Regions from separate parts of the Streptomyces nitrosporeus genome, predicted to be linked through region 1. Evidence: riboswitches for the same ligand, from Rfam matches in the RefSeq annotation. Region 1 holds a riboswitch; the other holds the start of a gene.

What was found. A riboswitch is a leader RNA that binds a small molecule or an ion and turns the genes downstream of it on or off. The one in region 1 is predicted to bind glycine.
Region 2: it holds a riboswitch for glycine, as region 1 does, so the genes downstream of both, gcvP (aminomethyl-transferring glycine dehydrogenase) here and gcvT (glycine cleavage system aminomethyltransferase GcvT) in region 1, are expected to answer to the same signal.

What each region holds. Positions count from the first base shown of each region.
Region 1 covers NZ_CP023702.1:2,197,971-2,207,802, forward strand. The annotation lists gene CP967_RS09465 (enhanced serine sensitivity protein SseB) at 1-384, opposite strand, end outside; gene CP967_RS09470 (AAA family ATPase) at 646-1,320, opposite strand; glycine riboswitch at 1,521-1,618, shown strand; gene gcvT (glycine cleavage system aminomethyltransferase GcvT) at 1,760-2,908, shown strand; gene gcvH (glycine cleavage system protein GcvH) at 3,063-3,440, shown strand; gene glyA (serine hydroxymethyltransferase) at 3,461-4,720, shown strand; gene CP967_RS09490 (L-serine ammonia-lyase) at 4,952-6,337, shown strand; gene CP967_RS09495 (SDR family NAD(P)-dependent oxidoreductase) at 6,722-7,492, opposite strand; gene CP967_RS09500 (GH1 family beta-glucosidase) at 7,782-9,128, opposite strand; gene CP967_RS09505 (carbohydrate ABC transporter permease) at 9,207-9,832, opposite strand, start outside.
Region 2 covers NZ_CP023702.1:6,686,137-6,695,968, forward strand. The annotation lists gene CP967_RS29585 (DUF881 domain-containing protein) at 1-96, shown strand, start outside; gene CP967_RS29590 (small basic family protein) at 93-425, shown strand; gene CP967_RS29595 (DUF881 domain-containing protein) at 431-1,249, shown strand; gene CP967_RS35160 (FHA domain-containing protein) at 1,703-2,230, shown strand; gene ftsR (transcriptional regulator FtsR) at 2,272-3,012, shown strand; gene CP967_RS29610 (bifunctional nuclease family protein) at 3,067-3,540, shown strand; gene CP967_RS29615 (MerR family transcriptional regulator) at 3,709-4,329, shown strand; gene CP967_RS29620 (DNA polymerase IV) at 4,386-5,924, shown strand; gene CP967_RS29625 (PRC-barrel domain-containing protein) at 5,846-6,217, opposite strand; glycine riboswitch at 6,348-6,444, shown strand; gene gcvP (aminomethyl-transferring glycine dehydrogenase) at 6,644-9,529, shown strand; gene CP967_RS29635 (DUF5999 family protein) at 9,646-9,832, opposite strand, start outside.

The DNA.
Region 1 (9,832 bases):
GTCGGCGACGGCGGCCGGCGGCAGCGGGAGGCCGACCGCGCCGCCCGGGTTGACCGCGATGCCGAGCTGCGGGGGCAGGCCCCGGGCGAACTCCCGGGCGGGGGCGACGGCGAAGGGCAGGCCGGGGGCCGTGCAGGCCAGGAACTGGGCCTCGGAGCTGAACACGGGGACGTACGCGGCACCGTCGAGCTCGACCGTCGGCAGGTCCAGGTCGGGGCTGTCGGGTCCGCCGCCGTTCGGCAGGGGGACCCAGACCGGGCTGCGGCCGAGCACCTCGACGAGCCGGCCGCCCGCGTCGGGTACGCCCACCGACGCGGCCAGTACCTCTTCGAGCTCGTTGGCCGGCCAGCCCTGCTGCGGATGCGCCTGCACCGGAATGTCCACGTCTTCCCAGTCCCTCTCTCGCCGAGCCGTGCGGCAGAAACCTTAGACGGAGGGGCGGCGGCGCGCCGCCGCCCCTCCGCCCGGCGGGACCGGTCCGGCGTACCGTCCGGATGCCGGACGGCCGGACGGACACCTTCCGGATGTGCGTCCGCGAAGTACATGTATGAGGAATGGATACGGGGCGCGGGCACACGGCCCCGCCCCGGGGCGTCCCGTCCTGGGGCGTCCCGTCCTGGGGCGTCCCGCCCCCGCCCCCCGCGCCTACCCCCCGGTGAAGGTGATCCGCTCGATCCTCCCCGCCGCCTCGCGGTCGAGCAGCACGGCCGAGGCGCAGCCCGGCAGCAGCAGTCCGCCTTCGGCGTCCCGCAGCAGCCGGCCGACGGCGCGCCGGTGCCGGGCGAAGGCGTATCCGGAGACGCCGCGCCCGCGCTCGCGCTGGCCCTCCCTGGCCACCGCGGGGGTGACGTCGAGCAGCACGAGGTGCAGGGCCCGGCCCCGGCGGACGGCGTCCCGTGCCAGCCAGCGGCGCACCCAGGACTGCGTACCGCAGTCGTGCACCACCACGGAGCCCCCCGAGCGCAGCGACCGCCGCAGCCCGAGGTAGTGCGCCGCCCGCACGAGGGGGCGGTAGAGGGCGTACGGGAGTAAGCGGGGCATCCGGGCCGCCCAGCGGTCCCGGGTGTCCTGGGAGTCGACGGCGCGTCCCTGGACCGCGCGCGTGATCAGGGTCGACTTCCCGCTGCCCGGCAGCCCCGAGACCACCACCACGTCACCGGGCGCGAAGACCAGCTCCGAAGGCCCGGGGCCGCCGCCCCGCAGGTCGCGCACCGCCCGGGCGGGCGCCCCGTCCAGGCTCTCGCGGGCGGGCGCGCCCGGCTGCGCGGGCATCGCGTCGTGTGCGGCCCCTGTGGCCGTCGCGTGTGGCCGCAACGTCATCGCCGTCCCCCTGCATTCGTCACCACACCTGGTCTGCCCAAGAAGTGTAAAGAAAAGGTAATGCGGCCGGGGCGCTCCGGACGGGACGCGGGCCGCACGTGTCGCCCGCCCCGGTCCGTCCGCCGCCCGCCCGGACGGCTCCGGCCCCACTCTCCCCCACGGCGTGCGATGATGACCCCGCCAATTGCATACCGGCCGTTTGAATCCGCGCGGGAGAGTCCCGGTCACCGTGTGCGCCGGGCGCCGAAGGAGCAAGTTCCTCCCTTGAATCTCTCAGGCCCCGTACCGCGTGGATGAGGCAGATCTGAAAAGCGGGCCGCCCTGCGGCTCCACCCAAGGTGCAAGCCGACCCCTTTCAGGGGCTTGCGGCGAACCTCTCAGGTTCCGATGACAGATGGGGAGGGACCGCCCTTTGCCGTCATGCCCTGGAGCCGTACCCATGAGCACCGACCCCCGCCCCGCCGCCCTCCCCGAAGGCGCCGCGCACCAGAGCCCTCTCCACGCGCTGCACCGTTCGCTGGGCGCGACCATGACCGACTTCGCCGGCTGGGACATGCCCCTGCGGTACGCCAGCGAGCGCGACGAGCACAACGCCGTACGCACCCGGGCCGGCCTCTTCGACCTCTCCCACATGGGTGAGATCACCGTCACCGGGCCGCAGGCCGCGGCCTTCCTGAACCACGCGCTGGTGGGCAACATCGCCACGGTCGCCGTCGGCCGGGCCCGCTACACGATGATCGTCGCGGAGGACGGCGGCATCCTGGACGACCTGATCGTCTACCGCCTGGGTGAGACCGAGTACATGGTCGTCGCCAACGCGGGCAACGCCCCGCTGGTCCTGGACACCCTCACCGGGCGCTCGGCCGGCTTCGACGCCGAGGTGCGTGACGACCGGGACGCCTACGCGCTGCTCGCCGTCCAGGGCCCCGCCTCCCCCGCCGTGCTGAAGGCCGTCACCGACGCCGATCTGGACAGCCTGAAGTACTACGCCGGCCTGCCGGGCACGGTCGCGGGGGTCCCCGCGCTCATCGCCCGTACCGGCTACACCGGCGAGGACGGCTTCGAGCTGTTCGTCGCCCCCGCGCACGCCGAGCGGCTGTGGCAGGCCCTCACCGAGGCGGGCGCCCCGCACGGCCTGGTCCCGTGCGGCCTCTCCTGCCGGGACACGCTGCGCCTGGAGGCGGGCATGCCGCTGTACGGCCATGAGCTGACCGCCGCCCTGACCCCGTTCGACGCCGGTCTCGGCCGGGTGGTGAAGTTCGAGAAGGAGGGCGACTTCACCGGCCGCGAGGCGCTGCGCGCGGCTGCCGCGCGTGCCGAGTCGGCCCCGCCCCGCAAGCTGGTCGGCCTGGTCGCCGAGGGCCGCCGGGTGCCGCGGGCCGGTTTCCCGGTCGTGGCCGAGGACGGCCGGGTGATCGGCGAGGTCACCTCGGGCGCCCCCTCCCCCACCCTGGGCAGGCCGATCGCCATGGCGTACGTCGACACCGCCTACGCGGCGCCCGGTACGGCCGGGGTCGCCGTGGACATCCGGGGCACGCACGAGCCCTACGAGGTCGTCGCGCTGCCTTTCTACAAGCGCGAGAAGTAACCGGCGGCGGCACCCCGGGCCGGTCCGCGCCCCGGGCGCGGCAGGCACCGGGCCCCGCCACGGCGGCCCGGACGCCCGGACGTGACGCAGTCCTGTCTCACGCCTCAAGACCACCGTTCACCAGCACTCCCCCGCGTACAGGAGAATTCAGACCATGAGCAACCCCCAGCAGCTGCGGTACAGCAAGGAGCACGAGTGGCTGTCGGCCGCCGAGGACGGCGTGGCCACCGTCGGTATCACCGAGTACGCGGCCAACGCGCTCGGTGACGTCGTCTACGCCCAGCTCCCGGCGGTCGGTGACACGGTGACCGCGGGTGAGACCTGCGGTGAGCTGGAGTCGACCAAGTCGGTCAGCGACCTGTACTCCCCGGTGACCGGCGAGGTGACCGCGGCCAACCAGGACGTCGTGGACGACCCGTCGCTGGTGAACTCCGCCCCCTTCGAGGGCGGCTGGCTGTTCAAGGTGCGCGTCACGGAGGAGCCGGACGACCTGCTCTCCGCCGACGGGTACACCGAGTTCTCCGGCAACTAAAGACCCCAAGGGACCACCTGATGTCGCTTCTCAACTCCTCCCTCCACGAGCTGGACCCGGACGTCGCCGCCGCCGTCGACGCCGAGCTCCACCGCCAGCAGTCCACCCTCGAGATGATCGCGTCGGAGAACTTCGCTCCGGCCGCCGTCATGGAGGCCCAGGGCTCCGTCCTCACCAACAAGTACGCCGAGGGCTACCCGGGCCGCCGCTACTACGGCGGCTGCGAGCACGTCGACGTGGTCGAGCAGATCGCGATCGACCGCATCAAGGCGCTCTTCGGCGCCGAGGCCGCGAACGTCCAGCCGCACTCCGGTGCGCAGGCGAACGCCGCCGCGATGTTCGCGCTGCTGAAGCCGGGCGACACGATCATGGGCCTCAACCTCGCCCACGGCGGTCACCTGACCCACGGCATGAAGATCAACTTCTCCGGCAAGCTGTACAACGTGGTCCCGTACCACGTCGACGACACCGGCGTCGTGGACATGGCCGAGGTCGAGCGCCTGGCCAAGGAGTCGAAGCCGCAGCTGATCGTGGCCGGCTGGTCGGCCTACCCGCGTCAGCTGGACTTCGCCGCCTTCCGCCGTATCGCGGACGAGGTCGGCGCGTACCTGATGGTGGACATGGCGCACTTCGCCGGCCTGGTGGCCGCGGGCCTGCACCCCAACCCGGTGCCGCACGCCCACGTCGTCACCACGACCACGCACAAGACCCTGGGCGGTCCGCGCGGTGGTGTCATCCTGTCGACGCAGGAGCTCGCCAAGAAGATCAACTCCGCGGTCTTCCCCGGTCAGCAGGGCGGCCCGCTGGAGCACGTGATCGCGGCCAAGGCGGTCTCGTTCAAGGTCGCGGCGACCGAGGAGTTCAAGGAGCGCCAGCAGCGCACCCTGGACGGCGCCCGCATCCTCGCCGAGCGCCTGGTGCAGCCGGACGTCACCGAGGCGGGTGTCTCCGTGCTGTCCGGCGGCACGGACGTGCACCTGGTCCTGGTCGACCTGCGCGACTCGGAGCTGGACGGCCAGCAGGCCGAGGACCGGCTCCACGAGATCGGCATCACGGTCAACCGCAACGCCGTCCCGAACGACCCGCGCCCGCCGATGGTCACCTCGGGCCTGCGCATCGGTACGCCGGCGCTGGCCACCCGCGGCTTCGGCGCGGAGGAGTTCACCGAGGTCGCGGAGATCATCGCCGCCGCCCTCAAGCCGTCCTACGACGCCGGGGCCCTGAAGGCCCGGGTGACGGCGCTGGCCGAGAAGTTCCCGCTGTACCCCGGCCTGAAGTAGGCCCCGGCCGGAACCAGGCCCTTCGGCCCGGTTCCGGGCGGTTCGCACGACCGGTGGGGGCACCGCGCACACTGAACAGTGGGCACGGTGCCCCCGCCCCTTGCCCCCGCACGGCCGGCCCGGGAGACCCCCGGCGCGGCCCGCGGCACCACCCCGGCCCGGACACCCCCGGTGCCCGGCCCGCACCACCCGGCGGACAACGGCGTCCACCAACCCTTTAGGAGTCCCCCCGTGGCCATCTCGGTCTTCGACCTCTTCTCGGTCGGCATCGGCCCGTCCAGCTCCCACACCGTCGGCCCGATGCGCGCGGCGCGCATGTTCGCCCGCCGCCTCAAGAACGAGGGCCTGCTGGCCCACACCGCTTCCGTACGCGCGGAGCTGTACGGCTCGCTCGGCGCGACGGGCCACGGCCACGGCACCCCGAAGGCGGTCCTGCTCGGCCTGGAGGGCGCCTCGCCCCGCACGGTCGACGTGGAGGGCGCCGACGCCCGCGTCGAGGCGATCCGGGCCTCGGGGCGCCTCGCCCTGCTCGGCATGCACGAGATCGCCTTCGACGCCGACGAGCAACTGGTCCTGCACCGCCGCACGGCACTCCCGTACCACGCCAACGGCATGACCCTGTGGGCGTACGACCGCGAGGGCGCGCCGCTCCTGGAGAAGACCTACTACTCGGTGGGCGGCGGTTTCGTCGTGGACGAGGACGCGGTCGAGGGCGAGAACCCGATCGTCCCGGACGACACGGTGCTGCGGCACCCCTTCCGCACCGGCGACGAGCTGCTGCGGCGGGCGCGCGAGACGGGCCTGTCGATCTCCTCCCTGATGCTGGAGAACGAGAAGGCCTGGCGGACCGAGGAGGAGATCCGCGCGGGCCTCCTGGAGATCTGGCGCGTCATGCAGGCCTGCGTGGCCCGCGGCATGTCCCGCGAGGGCATCCTGCCGGGCGGCCTCAAGGTCCGCCGCCGCGCCGCGAACTCGGCCCGCCAGCTGCGTGCGGAGGGCGACCCCCAGACCCACGCGATGGAGTGGATCACCCTCTACGCGATGGCCGTCAACGAGGAGAACGCGGCGGGCGGCCGGGTGGTGACCGCGCCGACGAACGGCGCGGCCGGCATCATCCCGGCGGTGCTGCACTACTACATGAACTTCGCGGCGGGCGGCTGCACGGAGGCGGAGAAGGACGACGGCGTCGTCCGCTTCCTGCTGGCCGCCGGTGCCATCGGCATGCTCTTCAAGGAGAACGCCTCCATCTCCGGCGCCGAGGTCGGCTGCCAGGGCGAGGTCGGCTCGGCCTGCTCGATGGCGGCGGGCGCGCTGGCCGAGGTCCTGGGCGGCTCCCCGGAGCAGGTGGAGAACGCCGCCGAGATCGGTATGGAGCACAACCTCGGCCTGACCTGCGACCCGGTGGGGGGCCTGGTCCAGATCCCCTGCATCGAGCGCAACGGCATGGCGGCGGTGAAGGCGGTCACGGCCGCCAGGATGGCGCTGCGGGGCGACGGCAGCCACATGGTCTCCCTCGACAAGGTCATCAAGACCATGAAGGAGACGGGCGCGGACATGTCCGTGAAGTACAAGGAGACGGCCCGGGGCGGGCTCGCGGTGAACATCATCGAGTGCTGAGGTCCGGGTGCCGGGCCCGCCGTGGCGGCACCCGCCCGCAGGCACCCGCCCGCAGGCACCCGCCCGCAGGCTCCCGCCCGCTCGGCCGAGCACACCGGTCACCGCGAACCCGGTCGTGCCGGCCACGAAGGCGCTCGCGCCGCGGACGGCCGGGGCCCGGATCCCCCGCGTCCCGGCGGGGGCGGGGAGCCGCCCCCCGTGTCCGGTCCCCGTCCCCCGTGCCCGGCCCCCGTCCCCGTTTCTCCGCAGGGCGGCTCCTGCGCGTCATGCGCCGTCGTCCCGGCGCCCGTGCGGGGCAGCGCACCAGGGCGGCCCGCGGGTTGCCGCGGCCGGCCGGCCCGCGTCGCGGGGTACCGCGCGGGACGGTGCCCGGCGGGCCGCTCCTCAGATCGCGGTGGCCCCGCCGTCCACCGGAACGGCGGAGCCGGTCACGAAGGAGGCGCGGTCACTGCACAGCCACAGCGCGGCCTCGGCCACCTCGGAGGGCGCCGCCATCCGCTTCTGCACGGTGTCGGCGAGGAACCGCTCCTCCAGTTCCGCGTGCCGGCTCAGCACCCCTTCCATCATCTCGGTGCGGGTGGCCCCCACGATCAGCGCGTTGACCCGGATCCCGGCGGTGCCGTAGTCGGCCGCCGCCGCCCTGGTCAGGCCGAGCACGGCGTGCTTGGCCGCCACGTACGCGGCGCCGGCCCCGGTGGCGCGGGTGGCGGCCACGCTGGCGGTGTTGACGATGGATCCCCCCGATGTGCCGCGCAGCATCACGGCTATCTGGTGGCGCATGCAGTTCCACACGCCCCCCACGTTCACGTCCATGGTCTGCCGGAAGACCTGGTCGTCGATCTCGTGCATCGGGACGCCCGCGGTGGCGTAACCGGCGTTGTTGAGGGCGCAGTCCAGCCCGCCGTACGTCTCGACGGCGGCTTCGACCGCCTCCCGCATCCGGCCGGAGTCCGTCACGTCGCCCTCGACGGCCAGCGCCCGGCCTCCGGAGTCCTCGATCCTGCCCGCCAGCGCGCGCAGCCGCTCGCCGCGGCGCGCGACCAGGACGAGCGCCGCCCCCGCGTCGGCGAAGACATGGGCGGCGGCTTCCCCGATACCGCTCGACGCCCCGGTGATCATGGCCACTCGGCCGGACAGCGCTCTCTGTTCGCTCATGGCTCTTCTCCCGGATTCTCGGAGGGTGTTCAGGTTCGAGAGTGTCGCACCGGCGGCCGGCTCCGGGGCGGGCGCACGGCCGCCCCGGACGGTGCCGTGCCCGTCCCGGCGCACCGGGACGCGCCGGCGGGGCCTTGGGGCTGTCCGGTCCCGGTCGAGCGGGACGGCCGCCGCGTCTTCGGAGCGGCGGTGGCCGCACGGTCCGGGTCCGGCGGCTGACGTCCTCTCACACCGAAGGGCGGTCCCGCCCGCGGATCCGCGGCGGGACCGCCCGGGGCGGCGGCGCCGGTCAGGCGGTGCGGGCCCGGCGGTGGGCGCGGATGATGTCCGCGTACCGGTGTCCGCTCGTCTTCACGGTCCGCTTCTGCGTCGCGTAGTCCACGTGGACGAGGCCGAAGCGCTTGTCGTAGCCGTAGGCCCACTCGAAGTTGTCGAGCAGGGACCAGGCGTAGTACCCGGCGAGGGGGACGCCCTTGCGGACGGCGCGGGCGCAGGCGGCCAGGTGGTCCTCCAGGTAGCGGGTGCGGTCGGGGTCGTGGACCTCGCCGCCGGGGCCCGGGGTGTCCGGGAAGGCCGAGCCGTTCTCCGTGACGTAGAGGTTCTGCACCCCGTATTCCTCGGTGAGGCGCAGCAGGAGGGCCTCCAGGCCCGTGGCGTCGACCTGCCAGTCCATGCCGGTGCGGGGCACGTCGGGCAGGCGTACCTCGCGGGCGTGCGGGACGGGGCCGGCCGGGTCGTCGGCGACGGTGACCGGGAAGTAGTAGTTGAGGCCGTGCCAGTCCAGGGGGGTGGCGATGGTCTCCAGGTCCCCGGGCCGCTCGGGCAGTGCGACGCCGTACAGCTCGCGCATGTCGGCGGGGAAGCCGCGGCCGTACACCGGGTCGAGCCACCAGCGGTTGGTGTGGCCGTCCATGCGGGTGGCGGCGGCGGTGTCCTCGGGGCGGGTGGAGGCGGCCTCGACGGTGGAGTGGTTGGTGACCAGGCCGACCTGGGCGCCGGGGACCGCGGCACGGACGGCCTGCGCGGCCAGGCCGTGGCCGAGCAGCAGGTGGTAGGAGGCGCGCACGGCGGCGGTGAGGTCGCTCAGGCCGGGGGCCATGCGGCCTTCCAGGTGGCCGATCCACCCGGAGCAGAGCGGTTCGTTGAGCGTGGCCCAGCGGGTGACGCGGTCGCCGAGGCGTCCGGCCGCCACGGAGGCGTAGGCGGCGAGGTGTTCGGCGGTGTCGCGGACCGTCCAGCCGCCCCGGTCCTGGAGGGCCTGGGGCAGGTCCCAGTGGTAGAGGGTGATGTTGGGCGTGATGCCCGCGTCGAGGAGGCCGTCCACCAGGCGGTCGTAGAAGTCCAGGCCCGGGGCGTTGACGGGTCCGTCGCCGCCGGGGACGATCCTCGGCCAGGCGAGGGACATGCGGTAGGAGCCGACGCCCAGGCGGGACATGAGCGCGATGTCCTCGGGCCACCGGTGGTAGTGGTCGCAGGCCACGTCGCCGTGATCGCCGTTGTCGGTCTTCCCCGGGGTGTGGGAGAAGGTGTCCCAGATCGACGGCGAGCGGCCGTCCTCGGTGGCGGCTCCCTCGATCTGGTACGCCGCCGTGGCGGTGCCCCAGACGAAGTCGCGGGGGAAGGCGGCGAGGTCCATGGGTTCGGACACTGTTTTCCTCACAGGTCTGTTCAGCGGGCGGGGGCGGGGCGGGCCGGGACGCCCTGGTGCGGCCGGCTACTTGACGGCACCGGCGGTGAGCCCGGTGACGAGATAGCGCTGGAGGAGCAGGAACCCCGCGACGACGGGCACGCTGACCACGAGGGAGGCCGCCATGATCTGGTTCCAGTACACGTCGTTCTGGGTGGAGTAGCCCTGGAGGCCGACGGCCAGGGTGCGGGTGGCGTCGTTGGTCATGACGGAGGCGAACAGGACCTCGCCCCAGGCGGTCATGAAGGCGTAGACGGCGACGGCGACGATGCCGGGGACCGCCGCGGGCACGATGACCCGGAACAGCGCGCCGAGCGGGCCGCAGCCGTCCACCTCGGCCGCCTCGTCCAGGTCCCTGGGCACCGAGTCGAAGTAGCCGATCAGCATCCAGATGGAGAACGGCAGCGAGAAGGTCAGATAGGTCAGGATGAGGCCGCCGCGCGAGCCGAACAGGGCGATCCCGGTGGCGTTGCCGATGTTGACGTAGATGAGGAACAGCGGCAGCAGGAAGAGGATGCCGGGGAACATCTGCGTGGAGAGCACGGTCACCGTGAAGACGCGCTTGCCGCGGAAGCTGTAGCGGCTGACGGCGTAGGCGGCGAACACCGCGATCACCACGGAGCACACCGTGGCGGCCCCGGCGACGATCAGCG
Region 2 (9,832 bases), 4.5 Mb from region 1:
CTGCCGGCCGCGCCGAGCCTGATCGTACGCACAGCAGAGCCTTTGGCCGACGACACGGGAAGTGGCGCGGCGGAGACAGGGAAGGGCACATCGTGATCGCCGTACTGGGCCTCGTCGTGGGAGTCGTGGTCGGACTGTTGGTCCGGCCCGAAGTGCCGGCGGTGGTCGAGCCCTACCTGCCGATCGCCGTCGTGGCCGCGCTCGACGCGGTCTTCGGCGGGCTGCGCGCCATGCTCGACGGGATCTTCGTGGACAAGGTCTTCGTGGTGTCGTTCCTGTCGAACGTCGTGGTGGCCGCGCTCATCGTGTTCCTCGGGGACAAGCTGGGGGTCGGCGCCCAGCTCTCCACGGGCGTCGTCGTCGTCCTCGGCATCCGCATCTTCTCCAACGCCGCGGCGATCCGCCGGCACGTCTTCCGGGCCTGAGGCAGATGACCAACGAAGAACACCCGCGTATCGACGGACGTCGCAGCGCACTGCCCCCCGAGGTGCCCGCGCCGCCGCCGTCCGCCCCCGGCGCGCCGGAGCCGTCCGACGGGCGCAGACGCCTGCTGGCCGGTCTCTGGCCCCCGCGGGTGACGCGGGCCCAACTCGTCGTCGCGCTGCTGCTGTTCGGCCTCGGGCTGGGACTCGCGATCCAGGTCAGGTCCAACAGCGACAACGACGCGCTGCGCGGCGCCCGCCAGGAGGACCTGGTCCGCATCCTCGACGAACTCGACAACCGGACCCAGCGCCTGGAGGACGAGAAGCAGCGGCTGGAGGGCCAGCGCACGGAGCTGGAGAACAGCTCCGACCAGGCCGAGGAGGCCCGCAGGCAGACGCTCGAGAAGGAGCGGCAGCTCGGGATCCTGGCCGGTACCGTGGCCGCGCACGGCCCCGGCATCACGCTGACGGTCAACGATCCGACCGGCGCCGTCGAGGCCGACATGCTGCTCGACGCCGTCCAGGAGCTCCGCGCGGCGGGTGCCGAGGCGATCGAGGTCAACGGGGTGCGCGTGGTGGCCGACACCTACTTCTCCGGTGACGGGGGCGAGCTGAGCATCGACGGACACAAGGTACGGGCACCGTACGTGTTCGAGGTCATCGGCCGGCCGCAGGACCTCGAACCGGCTCTGAACATCCCCGGCGGAGTGGTCCAGACCCTGGAGAAGGAGCAGGCCACGGCAGAAGTGGCACGCTCGGAGGACATCGTCGTCGACGCCTTGCGGCACGCGCAGCAGCCTGATTACGCTCGGTCGTCCTCGCAGTGACACCGGTGCCCGGAGCACTCGGAGGACTCGGGGACGAGGTAGCGGGGGGTCGCCGCATCGGATCGGTGACGTGTGGTGGAAACTGTCGGGTGGATACGGACGTTGTGAGGATGTCCGGGTCGGCAGGTGTGTTCATTGAGGTTCGTCCTGCCCCACGGGCGGGTCTATTTCGGTCAAGGGGAAACGCCCGTGAAGTTGTTTGCAAAGTGGTTCGGAAAGAGCTCCCGCGAGGACAGCAACAGCGCTGCCCGTCACCGCGCTCCGCGGCAGGGTCAGAACGCCGATGAGCAGGGTTCGGAGCGCCCGCTCTTCCGCGACGAGGTGGCGGGAGGACCCGCCGGCGGATCCGGCGCGTCGTCTGTTGACCCTCGTGGTGCCGGGCGCATAGGTTTCGGAGAACCATCAACCTCAAGTACGGGTGGAGGGTTCACCCCCGCCCCGGAGGGCGCGTCCATGGCGGTTTGTACGAGGTGCGGCCACCGCAATGCCGCGGACAGCCGTTTCTGCTCCAACTGCGGTGCGCCGCTGCGGGGCGGAGTGCCCGAGCGTGCCTCGGAGACGACCTCGACCATCTCGATCTCGGGAATCGAGGCGTACGAGGCCGAGGCGACGGGACAGACCGTCCTGCCGTCCCTCTCGCCCGAGGCGCAGGCCGCCGTCGACGCCCTGCCGGCCGGTTCCGCGCTCCTCGTGGTGCGCCGCGGTCCCAACTCCGGCAGCCGGTTCCTGCTCGACGGGGACCTGACCACGGCCGGCCGTCACCCGCAGAGCGACATCTTCCTCGATGACGTGACCGTGTCACGGCGGCATGTGGAGTTCCACAGGAACCCGGACGGTAGCTTCACCGTGGGTGACGTCGGGAGCCTCAACGGGACCTACGTCAACCGTGAGCGCATCGATTCCGTCGCGCTGTCCAACGGCGACGAAGTCCAGATCGGTAAGTACCGGCTGGTCTTCTACGCGAGCCAGCGGGGCGTGTGACCCTCCCCCGGACCCGGTCCGGGGGGACCCCAGGAAGGTCCATGCTGCGAACAACGACAGGCGGTGCCGGACACGGCACCGCCTCCGCGGACGAACGCGCCATGAGCATCGGCACGGTGCTGCTGCGGCTGCGCGACGAGTTCCCCGAAGTCACCATCTCCAAGATCCGTTTCCTGGAGGCCGAAGGACTCATCGAGCCCCGGCGGACGCCTTCCGGGTACCGGAAGTTCAGCCCGGCGGACGTGGACCGGCTGGCGCAGGTGCTGCGGATGCAGCGGGACCACTACCTTCCGCTCAAGGTCATCCGGGAGCACCTGGACGCCCTGGCCAGGGGCGAGCGTCCGACGCTCGCCCCCGGGGGGCAGGGGCAGCTCGCCGACGGCCTCTGGGACCAGGAGCCGGGCCGGGCCACCGCCGCCCGTATCGGCCGTCCGGAGCTCCTCAGCGCCGCCGAGGTCACCGAGGAGCAGCTCACCGAGTGGGAGTCGTACGGCCTGATCACGGCCGGCCCTGAGGGCAGCTACGACGCCGAGGCGGTGACCGTGGCACGGCTTGTGGCGGATCTGGGCCGGTTCGGTCTGGAACCCCGCCACCTGCGGGCCGTCAGGGCCGCCGCCGAGCGGGAGGCGGGCCTGGTGGAGCAGGTCGTGGCGCCGCTGCGCCGGCACCGGAACCCGCAGACCAGGGCCCATGCGGAGGCCACCGCCAAAGAACTGGCCGAGCTGTCCGTGCGGCTGCACGCCGCACTGGTGCAGACGGCGCTGAAGGTCCGGTTCCACTGAGAGCAGGCGGGGCCCGACTATCCAAACATGCCGGGCACGTCCTAGGGTTGCTGTGTGAACGAGCTCGACGTTGTGGGTGTCCGGGTGGAAATGCCCTCCAACCAGCCGATCGTGCTCCTGCGTGAAGTGGGAGGCGACCGGTACCTCCCGATCTGGATCGGCCCTGGGGAAGCGACCGCGATCGCCTTCGCCCAGCAGGGCATGGCTCCGGCCAGGCCGCTGACCCACGATCTCTTCAAGGATGTGCTCGAGGCCCTCGGCCAGGAGCTCACCGAGGTCCGCATCACGGACCTCAAGGAAGGGGTCTTCTACGCGGAGCTGGTCTTCGCCGGCGGGGTCGAGGTGAGCGCACGGCCGTCCGACGCCATAGCGCTCGCCCTGCGCACCGGCACGCCGATCTACGGCAGTGACGGTGTGCTGGACGACGCGGGCATCGCCATCCCCGACGAGCAGGAGGACGAGGTGGAGAAGTTCCGCGAATTCCTCGACCAGATCTCGCCGGAGGACTTCGGTACCAACAGCCAGTGACCGCTGTTCCGGAGAAGCGCCAGCGCATCCGGCAAGCCGTTCCCCGTAATCGGTGTCCGGAAACCACCCTCAGGGTGATTATCACTCGGCGTGCCGAGTGTGGCGATCGTTGACGCACCCCGGGCGACTGCCTACCTTCGACATGGCAGGTCAAGGACGGAGGTCGGCGTGAGAAGCAGCGGCGACGGTACGGCTGCGGGCGGGTTGTACCGGCAGCACAGCAGTACGGCCGACCAAACCATCATGCAGCCGGTCACGCCGGCGGTGGTGGCAGCGGCGGACGGTGCGGCACCCGCGGACGGCATCGGCTATCGAGGGCCGACGGCGTGCGCGGCGGCGGGGATCACCTACCGGCAGCTCGACTACTGGGCGCGTACGGGGCTGGTGGAACCGAGTGTGCGGCCGGCGTACGGATCGGGGACCCAGCGTCTCTACAGTTTCCGGGACGTGGTCCTCCTCAAGATCGTCAAGCGGTTCCTGGACACAGGTGTCGCTCTGCAGAACATCCGCACCACGGTCCAGCACCTGAGGGCCCGCGGATTCACCGATCTGGAGCGGATGACCCTCATGAGCGACGGGGCGACGGTCTACGAGTGCTCCTCGCCCGACGAGGTCGTCGACCTCCTCCAGGGCGGTCAGGGAGTCTTCGGGATCGCCGTCGGTGTCGTCTGGCGGGACGTGGACGCGGCGCTGTCGCAGCTGCACGGCGAGCGGGTCGACACGGGCGAGACGCTCGTCGGCCACAACCCCGCCGACGAACTGGCACGGCGGCGCAACCGGGCGGGCTGACCTCCGAAGGCCCGCCGGGCCACCGGTTGTCAGTGGCGTGAGGCAGCATCGGGGGTGTGAGAGCAGCACCCACGATCCTGCATCTGGACATGGACGCCTTCTACGCCTCCGCGGAGCAGGCGGCGAAGCCCAGCCTGCGAGGCAAACCGGTGGTGGTGGGCGGGCTGGGGGCCCGCGGGGTGGTCGCGACCGCGTCGTACGAGGCCCGGCGGTTCGGCGTGCACTCCGCGATGCCCATGTCCCAGGCGAGACGGCTGGCCCCCAACGCCGCGTACCTGGTTCCGCGCTTCCCGCTCTACCGGGCGGTGAGCGAGACCGTGATGGAACTGCTCGGGCGGCTCTCCCCGCTGGTCGAGCCGCTCAGCCTGGACGAGGCGTTCGTCGACCTGGAGGCGGGCGGCCTCGCCGACGACTCCCGTTCCGCCCGTGCGGTCGGCGAGCAGCTGCGCCTGGTCATCACGGCGGCCACCGGACTCAGCGGGTCCGTCGGGCTCGCGGGTTCCAAGATGCTCGCCAAGATCGCCTCCGAGAAGGCCAAGCCCGACGGGCTCCTGCTCATCGAACCGGGCACCGAACGCGAACTGCTCGCACCCATGTCCGTCCGCACACTGCCGGGGGTGGGCCCCGCCACGGGTGACCATCTCAGACGCGCCGGGATGACGGTGGTGCACGATCTCGCCGAGGCGGGGGAGGCGGAACTCGTACGCCTGCTGGGCAAGGCGCACGGGGCCGCGCTGTACCGCATGGCCCTCGGCCACGACGACCGGCCCGTCGTGGCCGAGCGTGACGCCAAGTCCGTGTCGGTGGAGGACACCTTCGACGTGGACCTGCACGACCGCGTCCGGGTGCGGGCGGAGGTGGAGCGGCTCGCCGACCGGTGTGTGCGGCGGCTCCGGGACGCGGGACGCTCCGGACGGACGGTGGTGCTGAAGGTGCGCCGTTACGACTTCTCGACGCTGACCAGGTCCGAGACGCTGCGCGGCCCCACCGACGATCCCGGGGTCGTCAGGGAGGCCGCGGCGAGGCTCCTGGAGGCCGTCGACACCACCGGCGGCGTACGGCTGCTCGGGGTGGGGGTCACGGGACTCGCGGATTTCACACAGGAGGACCTCTTCGCGCAGGCGGCCGAGGCGCGGCAGGGCGACGCGGTGCCGTCCGCGGCCGAGGAGGCCGGGAGCGGGGCCGCCGGGCCGGGGACGGACGGGCGGGGGACGGACAGGCCCGAGACGGAGAGGCCGGAGACGGACGGGCCGAAGCCGGAGGAGTCCGGGGCCGCGCAGGCGGTGCTGGCCGCCCCGGAGGACGCCGGGCAGCCGTCCGCCCGGCGGTGGTCCGCCGGGCAGGACGTACGGCACGAGACGCTCGGGCACGGGTGGGTGCAGGGCAGCGGGGTCGGGCGGGTCACCGTGCGGTTCGAGGAACCGGGTTCGGCCCCGGGCCGGGTGCGGACGTTCAGGACGGACGACCCGGAGCTGCGGCCGGCCGATCCGCTGCCGCTGGTGCGCGATCCGGTCGACTACTCCTCGTGGCCGGCCAGCTTGCCGAAGTCCCGGTCGGGGGCCGTGCCCTCGGCGGGGGCCACGTCCAGCCCGTAGTGGCGGTAGAGCTGCAGTTCCTGTTCGGGGGAGAGGTGGCGGCCCACCCCGAAATCGGGCGCGTCCTTGATCAGGGCACGGTCGAAGGGGACCTTCAGCCGGCCGTCGGCGAACTCGCTCGGATCCAGCGGCACGAACGCGTCCCTGGTGAAGAGCCCCGTCCGCACGGCCGCCCACTCGGGGACGCCGGTGGCGTCGTCGAGATAGACCTCGTCCACCGTCCCGATCTTGGCTCCGGTGCGGTCGAAGGCCTTGCGGCCGATCAGACTGCGCGGATCGATGTCGCTCTGCACGGGACCTCCCACTGGTCACGGGGCATCAGGGTGGTCGCTACTGCTCCACAGGACTACGAAAGGCCAGATCCGGGGCTTCAGCCACTCGGAACGGCCCGGGCCGGCCCGCTGGTAGGCTGGAGGCGGCTGCCGACCCCGTGCGGGAGAGCCCTCCGAGACAGCATCGGAGGCGCCGAAGGAGCAACTCCTCCCCGGAATCTCTCAGGCCCCCGTACCGCACGGACGAAGCCACTCTGGAAAGCAGGGCGGGACCAGGACCGGCACGGACATGTGGCGGGACGGACCCGGCCTCACCGACGGTGAAAGCCGGCACGCCGCGAGGCGGGCCGGTGAAGCTCTCAGGTCGAGATGACAGAGGGGGAGGCCGTTCGGGCAGCTACGCCGTGCTGCCCCTCGCAGGTCGTGACAGACCAGGAGGCCTCCTTCATGACCCCCCGTCGCACTCCGCTCTCCCAGCTGGAGCAGGGCATCCCCTTCGAGCAGCGCCACATCGGGCCGGATGCCGGGGCCCAGGCGAAAATGCTCGCACAGGTCGGTTACGGCTCCCTCGACGAACTCACCGCGGCCGCGGTGCCCGACGTGATCAGGAGCGCCGAGGCACTGGACCTCCCCCGGGCGCGCACCGAGGCCGAGGTCCTGGCGGAGCTCCGGCAGCTCGCCGACCGCAACCAGGTGCTGACCCCGATGATCGGGCTCGGCTACTACGGCACGTTCACCCCGCCGGTCATCCTGCGCAACGTCATGGAGAACCCCGCCTGGTACACGGCGTACACGCCCTACCAGCCGGAGATCTCCCAGGGCCGCCTGGAGGCCCTGCTGAACTTCCAGACGATGGTGGCCGACCTCACCGGACTGCCCACCTCCGGCGCCTCGCTCCTGGACGAGGGCACGGCCGCCGCCGAGGCCATGGCGCTGGCACGGCGCGTGGGCAAGGTCAAGGACGGCGTGTTCCTGGTCGACGCGGACACCCTGCCGCAGACCGTCGCGGTGATCCGTACGCGCGCCGAACCGACCGGCGTCGAGGTGGTCGTCGCGGACCTGGCCGACGGCATCCCCGCCGAGGCCGCCGGACGCGGGGTCTTCGGCGTGCTCCTCCAGTACCCGGGCGCCTCGGGTGCCGTGCGTGACCTGCGGCCCGTCATCGAGCAGGCGCACGAACTGGGCGCGATCGTCACCGTCGCCGCCGACCTGCTGGCCCTGACCCTGCTGACCTCGCCCGGTGAGCTCGGCGCGGACATCGCCGTCGGCACCACCCAGCGCTTCGGGGTGCCGATGGGCTTCGGCGGCCCGCACGCCGGTTTCATGGCCGTCCGTGAGAAGTTCGCCCGGAGCCTGCCCGGGCGCCTCGTCGGCGTCTCCGTCGACGCCGACGGCGACAAGGCCTACCGCCTGGCCCTGCAGACCCGCGAGCAGCACATCCGCCGCGAGAAGGCCACCAGCAACATCTGCACCGCGCAGGTACTGCTCGCCGTCATGGCCGGGATGTACGCCGTCTACCACGGCCCCGACGGTCTGCGGACGATCGCCCGGCGGACCCACCGGTTCGCCGCGATCCTGGCCGGGGGGCTGCGGGCCGCGGGCGCCGACGTCGTGCACGACTCGTTCTTCGACACGGTGACCGTCCGGGTGCCGGGTGCCGCCTCCGGCGTGGTCTCCGCGGCGCGCGAGCGCGGGGTCAACCTGCGTCTCGTGGACGCCGACCACGTCTCGGTGGCCTGCGACGAGACCACCACCCGCGCCCATGTGGCCGCGGTCTGGGCCGCCTTCGGCGCGGACGGCGACATCGAGGCGCTGGACGCCGGGACCGCCGAGGCCCTGCCCGGCGGCCTGCTGCGCACCGACCAGGTCCTCACCCACCCGGTCTTCCACCAGCACCGCTCCGAGACCGCGATGCTCCGCTACCTCCGCCGGCTCGCCGACCGGGACTACGCGCTGGACCGCGGCATGATCCCGCTGGGCTCCTGCACCATGAAGCTCAACGCGACCGCCGAGATGGAGCCGATCACCTGGCCGGAGTTCGGCGCGCTGCACCCCTTCGCACCGGCCGAGCAGGCCCAGGGCTTCCTCACCCTCATCCGTGAGCTCGAGGAGCGGCTGGCCGAGGTCACCGGTTACGACGCCGTCTCCCTCCAGCCGAACGCCGGCTCCCAGGGTGAGTTCGCCGGGCTCCTGGCCGTACGCGCCTACCACCGGGCCAACGGTGACGAGGGCCGTACCGTCTGCCTCATCCCGTCCTCCGCGCACGGCACCAACGCCGCGAGCGCCGTGATGGCGGGCATGAAGGTCGTCGTGGTCAAGACCGCCGACGACGGCGAGGTCGACATCGAGGACCTGCGCGCCAAGATCCTGAAGCACCGCGACGAACTCGCCGTCCTGATGATCACCTACCCCTCCACCCACGGCGTCTTCGAGGAGCACGTCGCCGACATCTGCGGCGAGGTGCACGACGCGGGCGGCCAGGTGTACGTGGACGGCGCCAACCTCAACGCGCTGGTCGGCCTTGCGAAGCCCGGCAAGTTCGGCGGGGACGTCTCGCACCTGAACCTGCACAAGACCTTCTGCATCCCGCACGGCGGAGGCGGTCCGGGTGTCGGCCCCGTCGGCGTACGCGCGCACCTGGCGCCGTACCTGCCGAACCATCCGCTGCAGCCCGCCGCGGGCCCCGGGACCGGGGTCGGCCCCATCTCCGCCGCGCCGTGGGGGTCGGCAGGCATCCTGCCGATCTCCTGGGCGTACGTCCGCCTCATGGGCGGGGAGGGGCTGAAGCGCGCGACGCAGGTGGCCGTGCTCGCGGCCAACTACATCGCCAAGCGACTGGAACCGCACTTCCCGATCCTGTACACCGGCCCGGGTGACCTGGTCGCACACGAGTGCATCGTCGACCTGCGGCCGCTCTCCAAGGCGACCGGGGTCAGCATCGACGACGTCGCCAAGCGGCTGATCGACTACGGCTTCCACTCGCCCACGATGTCGTTCCCGGTGGCCGGCACGCTGATGATCGAGCCGACCGAGAGCGAGGACCTCACCGAACTCGACCGGTTCTGCGACACGATGATCGCCATCCGCGGCGAGATCGAGAAGGTCGCCTCCGGCGCCTGGAGCGCGGACGACAACCCGCTGCGCAACGCCCCGCACACGGCTGCCGCGCTCGGCGGCGACTGGGAGCACGCGTACAGCCGCACCGAAGCGGTCTTCCCGGCCGGTGTCACCCCGGCGGACAAGTACTGGCCGCCGGTCCGCCGCATCGACGGTGCCTTCGGGGACCGCAACCTGGTCTGCTCCTGCCCTCCGCTGGACGAGTACGACCGGTAGGGAACGCTCCCGGAACACGCGTCGGGGCCGGTGCGGAGACGATGTCTCGGCACCGGCCCCGGTGTTCCCCGTAAGCCTGGTGTTCTTCGCGGCGGCCGGGCGCTTCTGCTGTCTCTTCAGGCCGCTTTCGCCACGTGGCCCGTCCGCGACGGCCGGTGCGGGGCGATGATCTGCCCGTTCGGCAGCAGCTCACCGGTGTCCTCGAAGAGGAGAACGCCGTTGCACAGCAGGCTCCAGCCCTGCTCCGGGTGGTGCGCCACGAGGCGGGCGGCTTCCCGGTCGCTGGAGTCCGCGGTCGGGCAG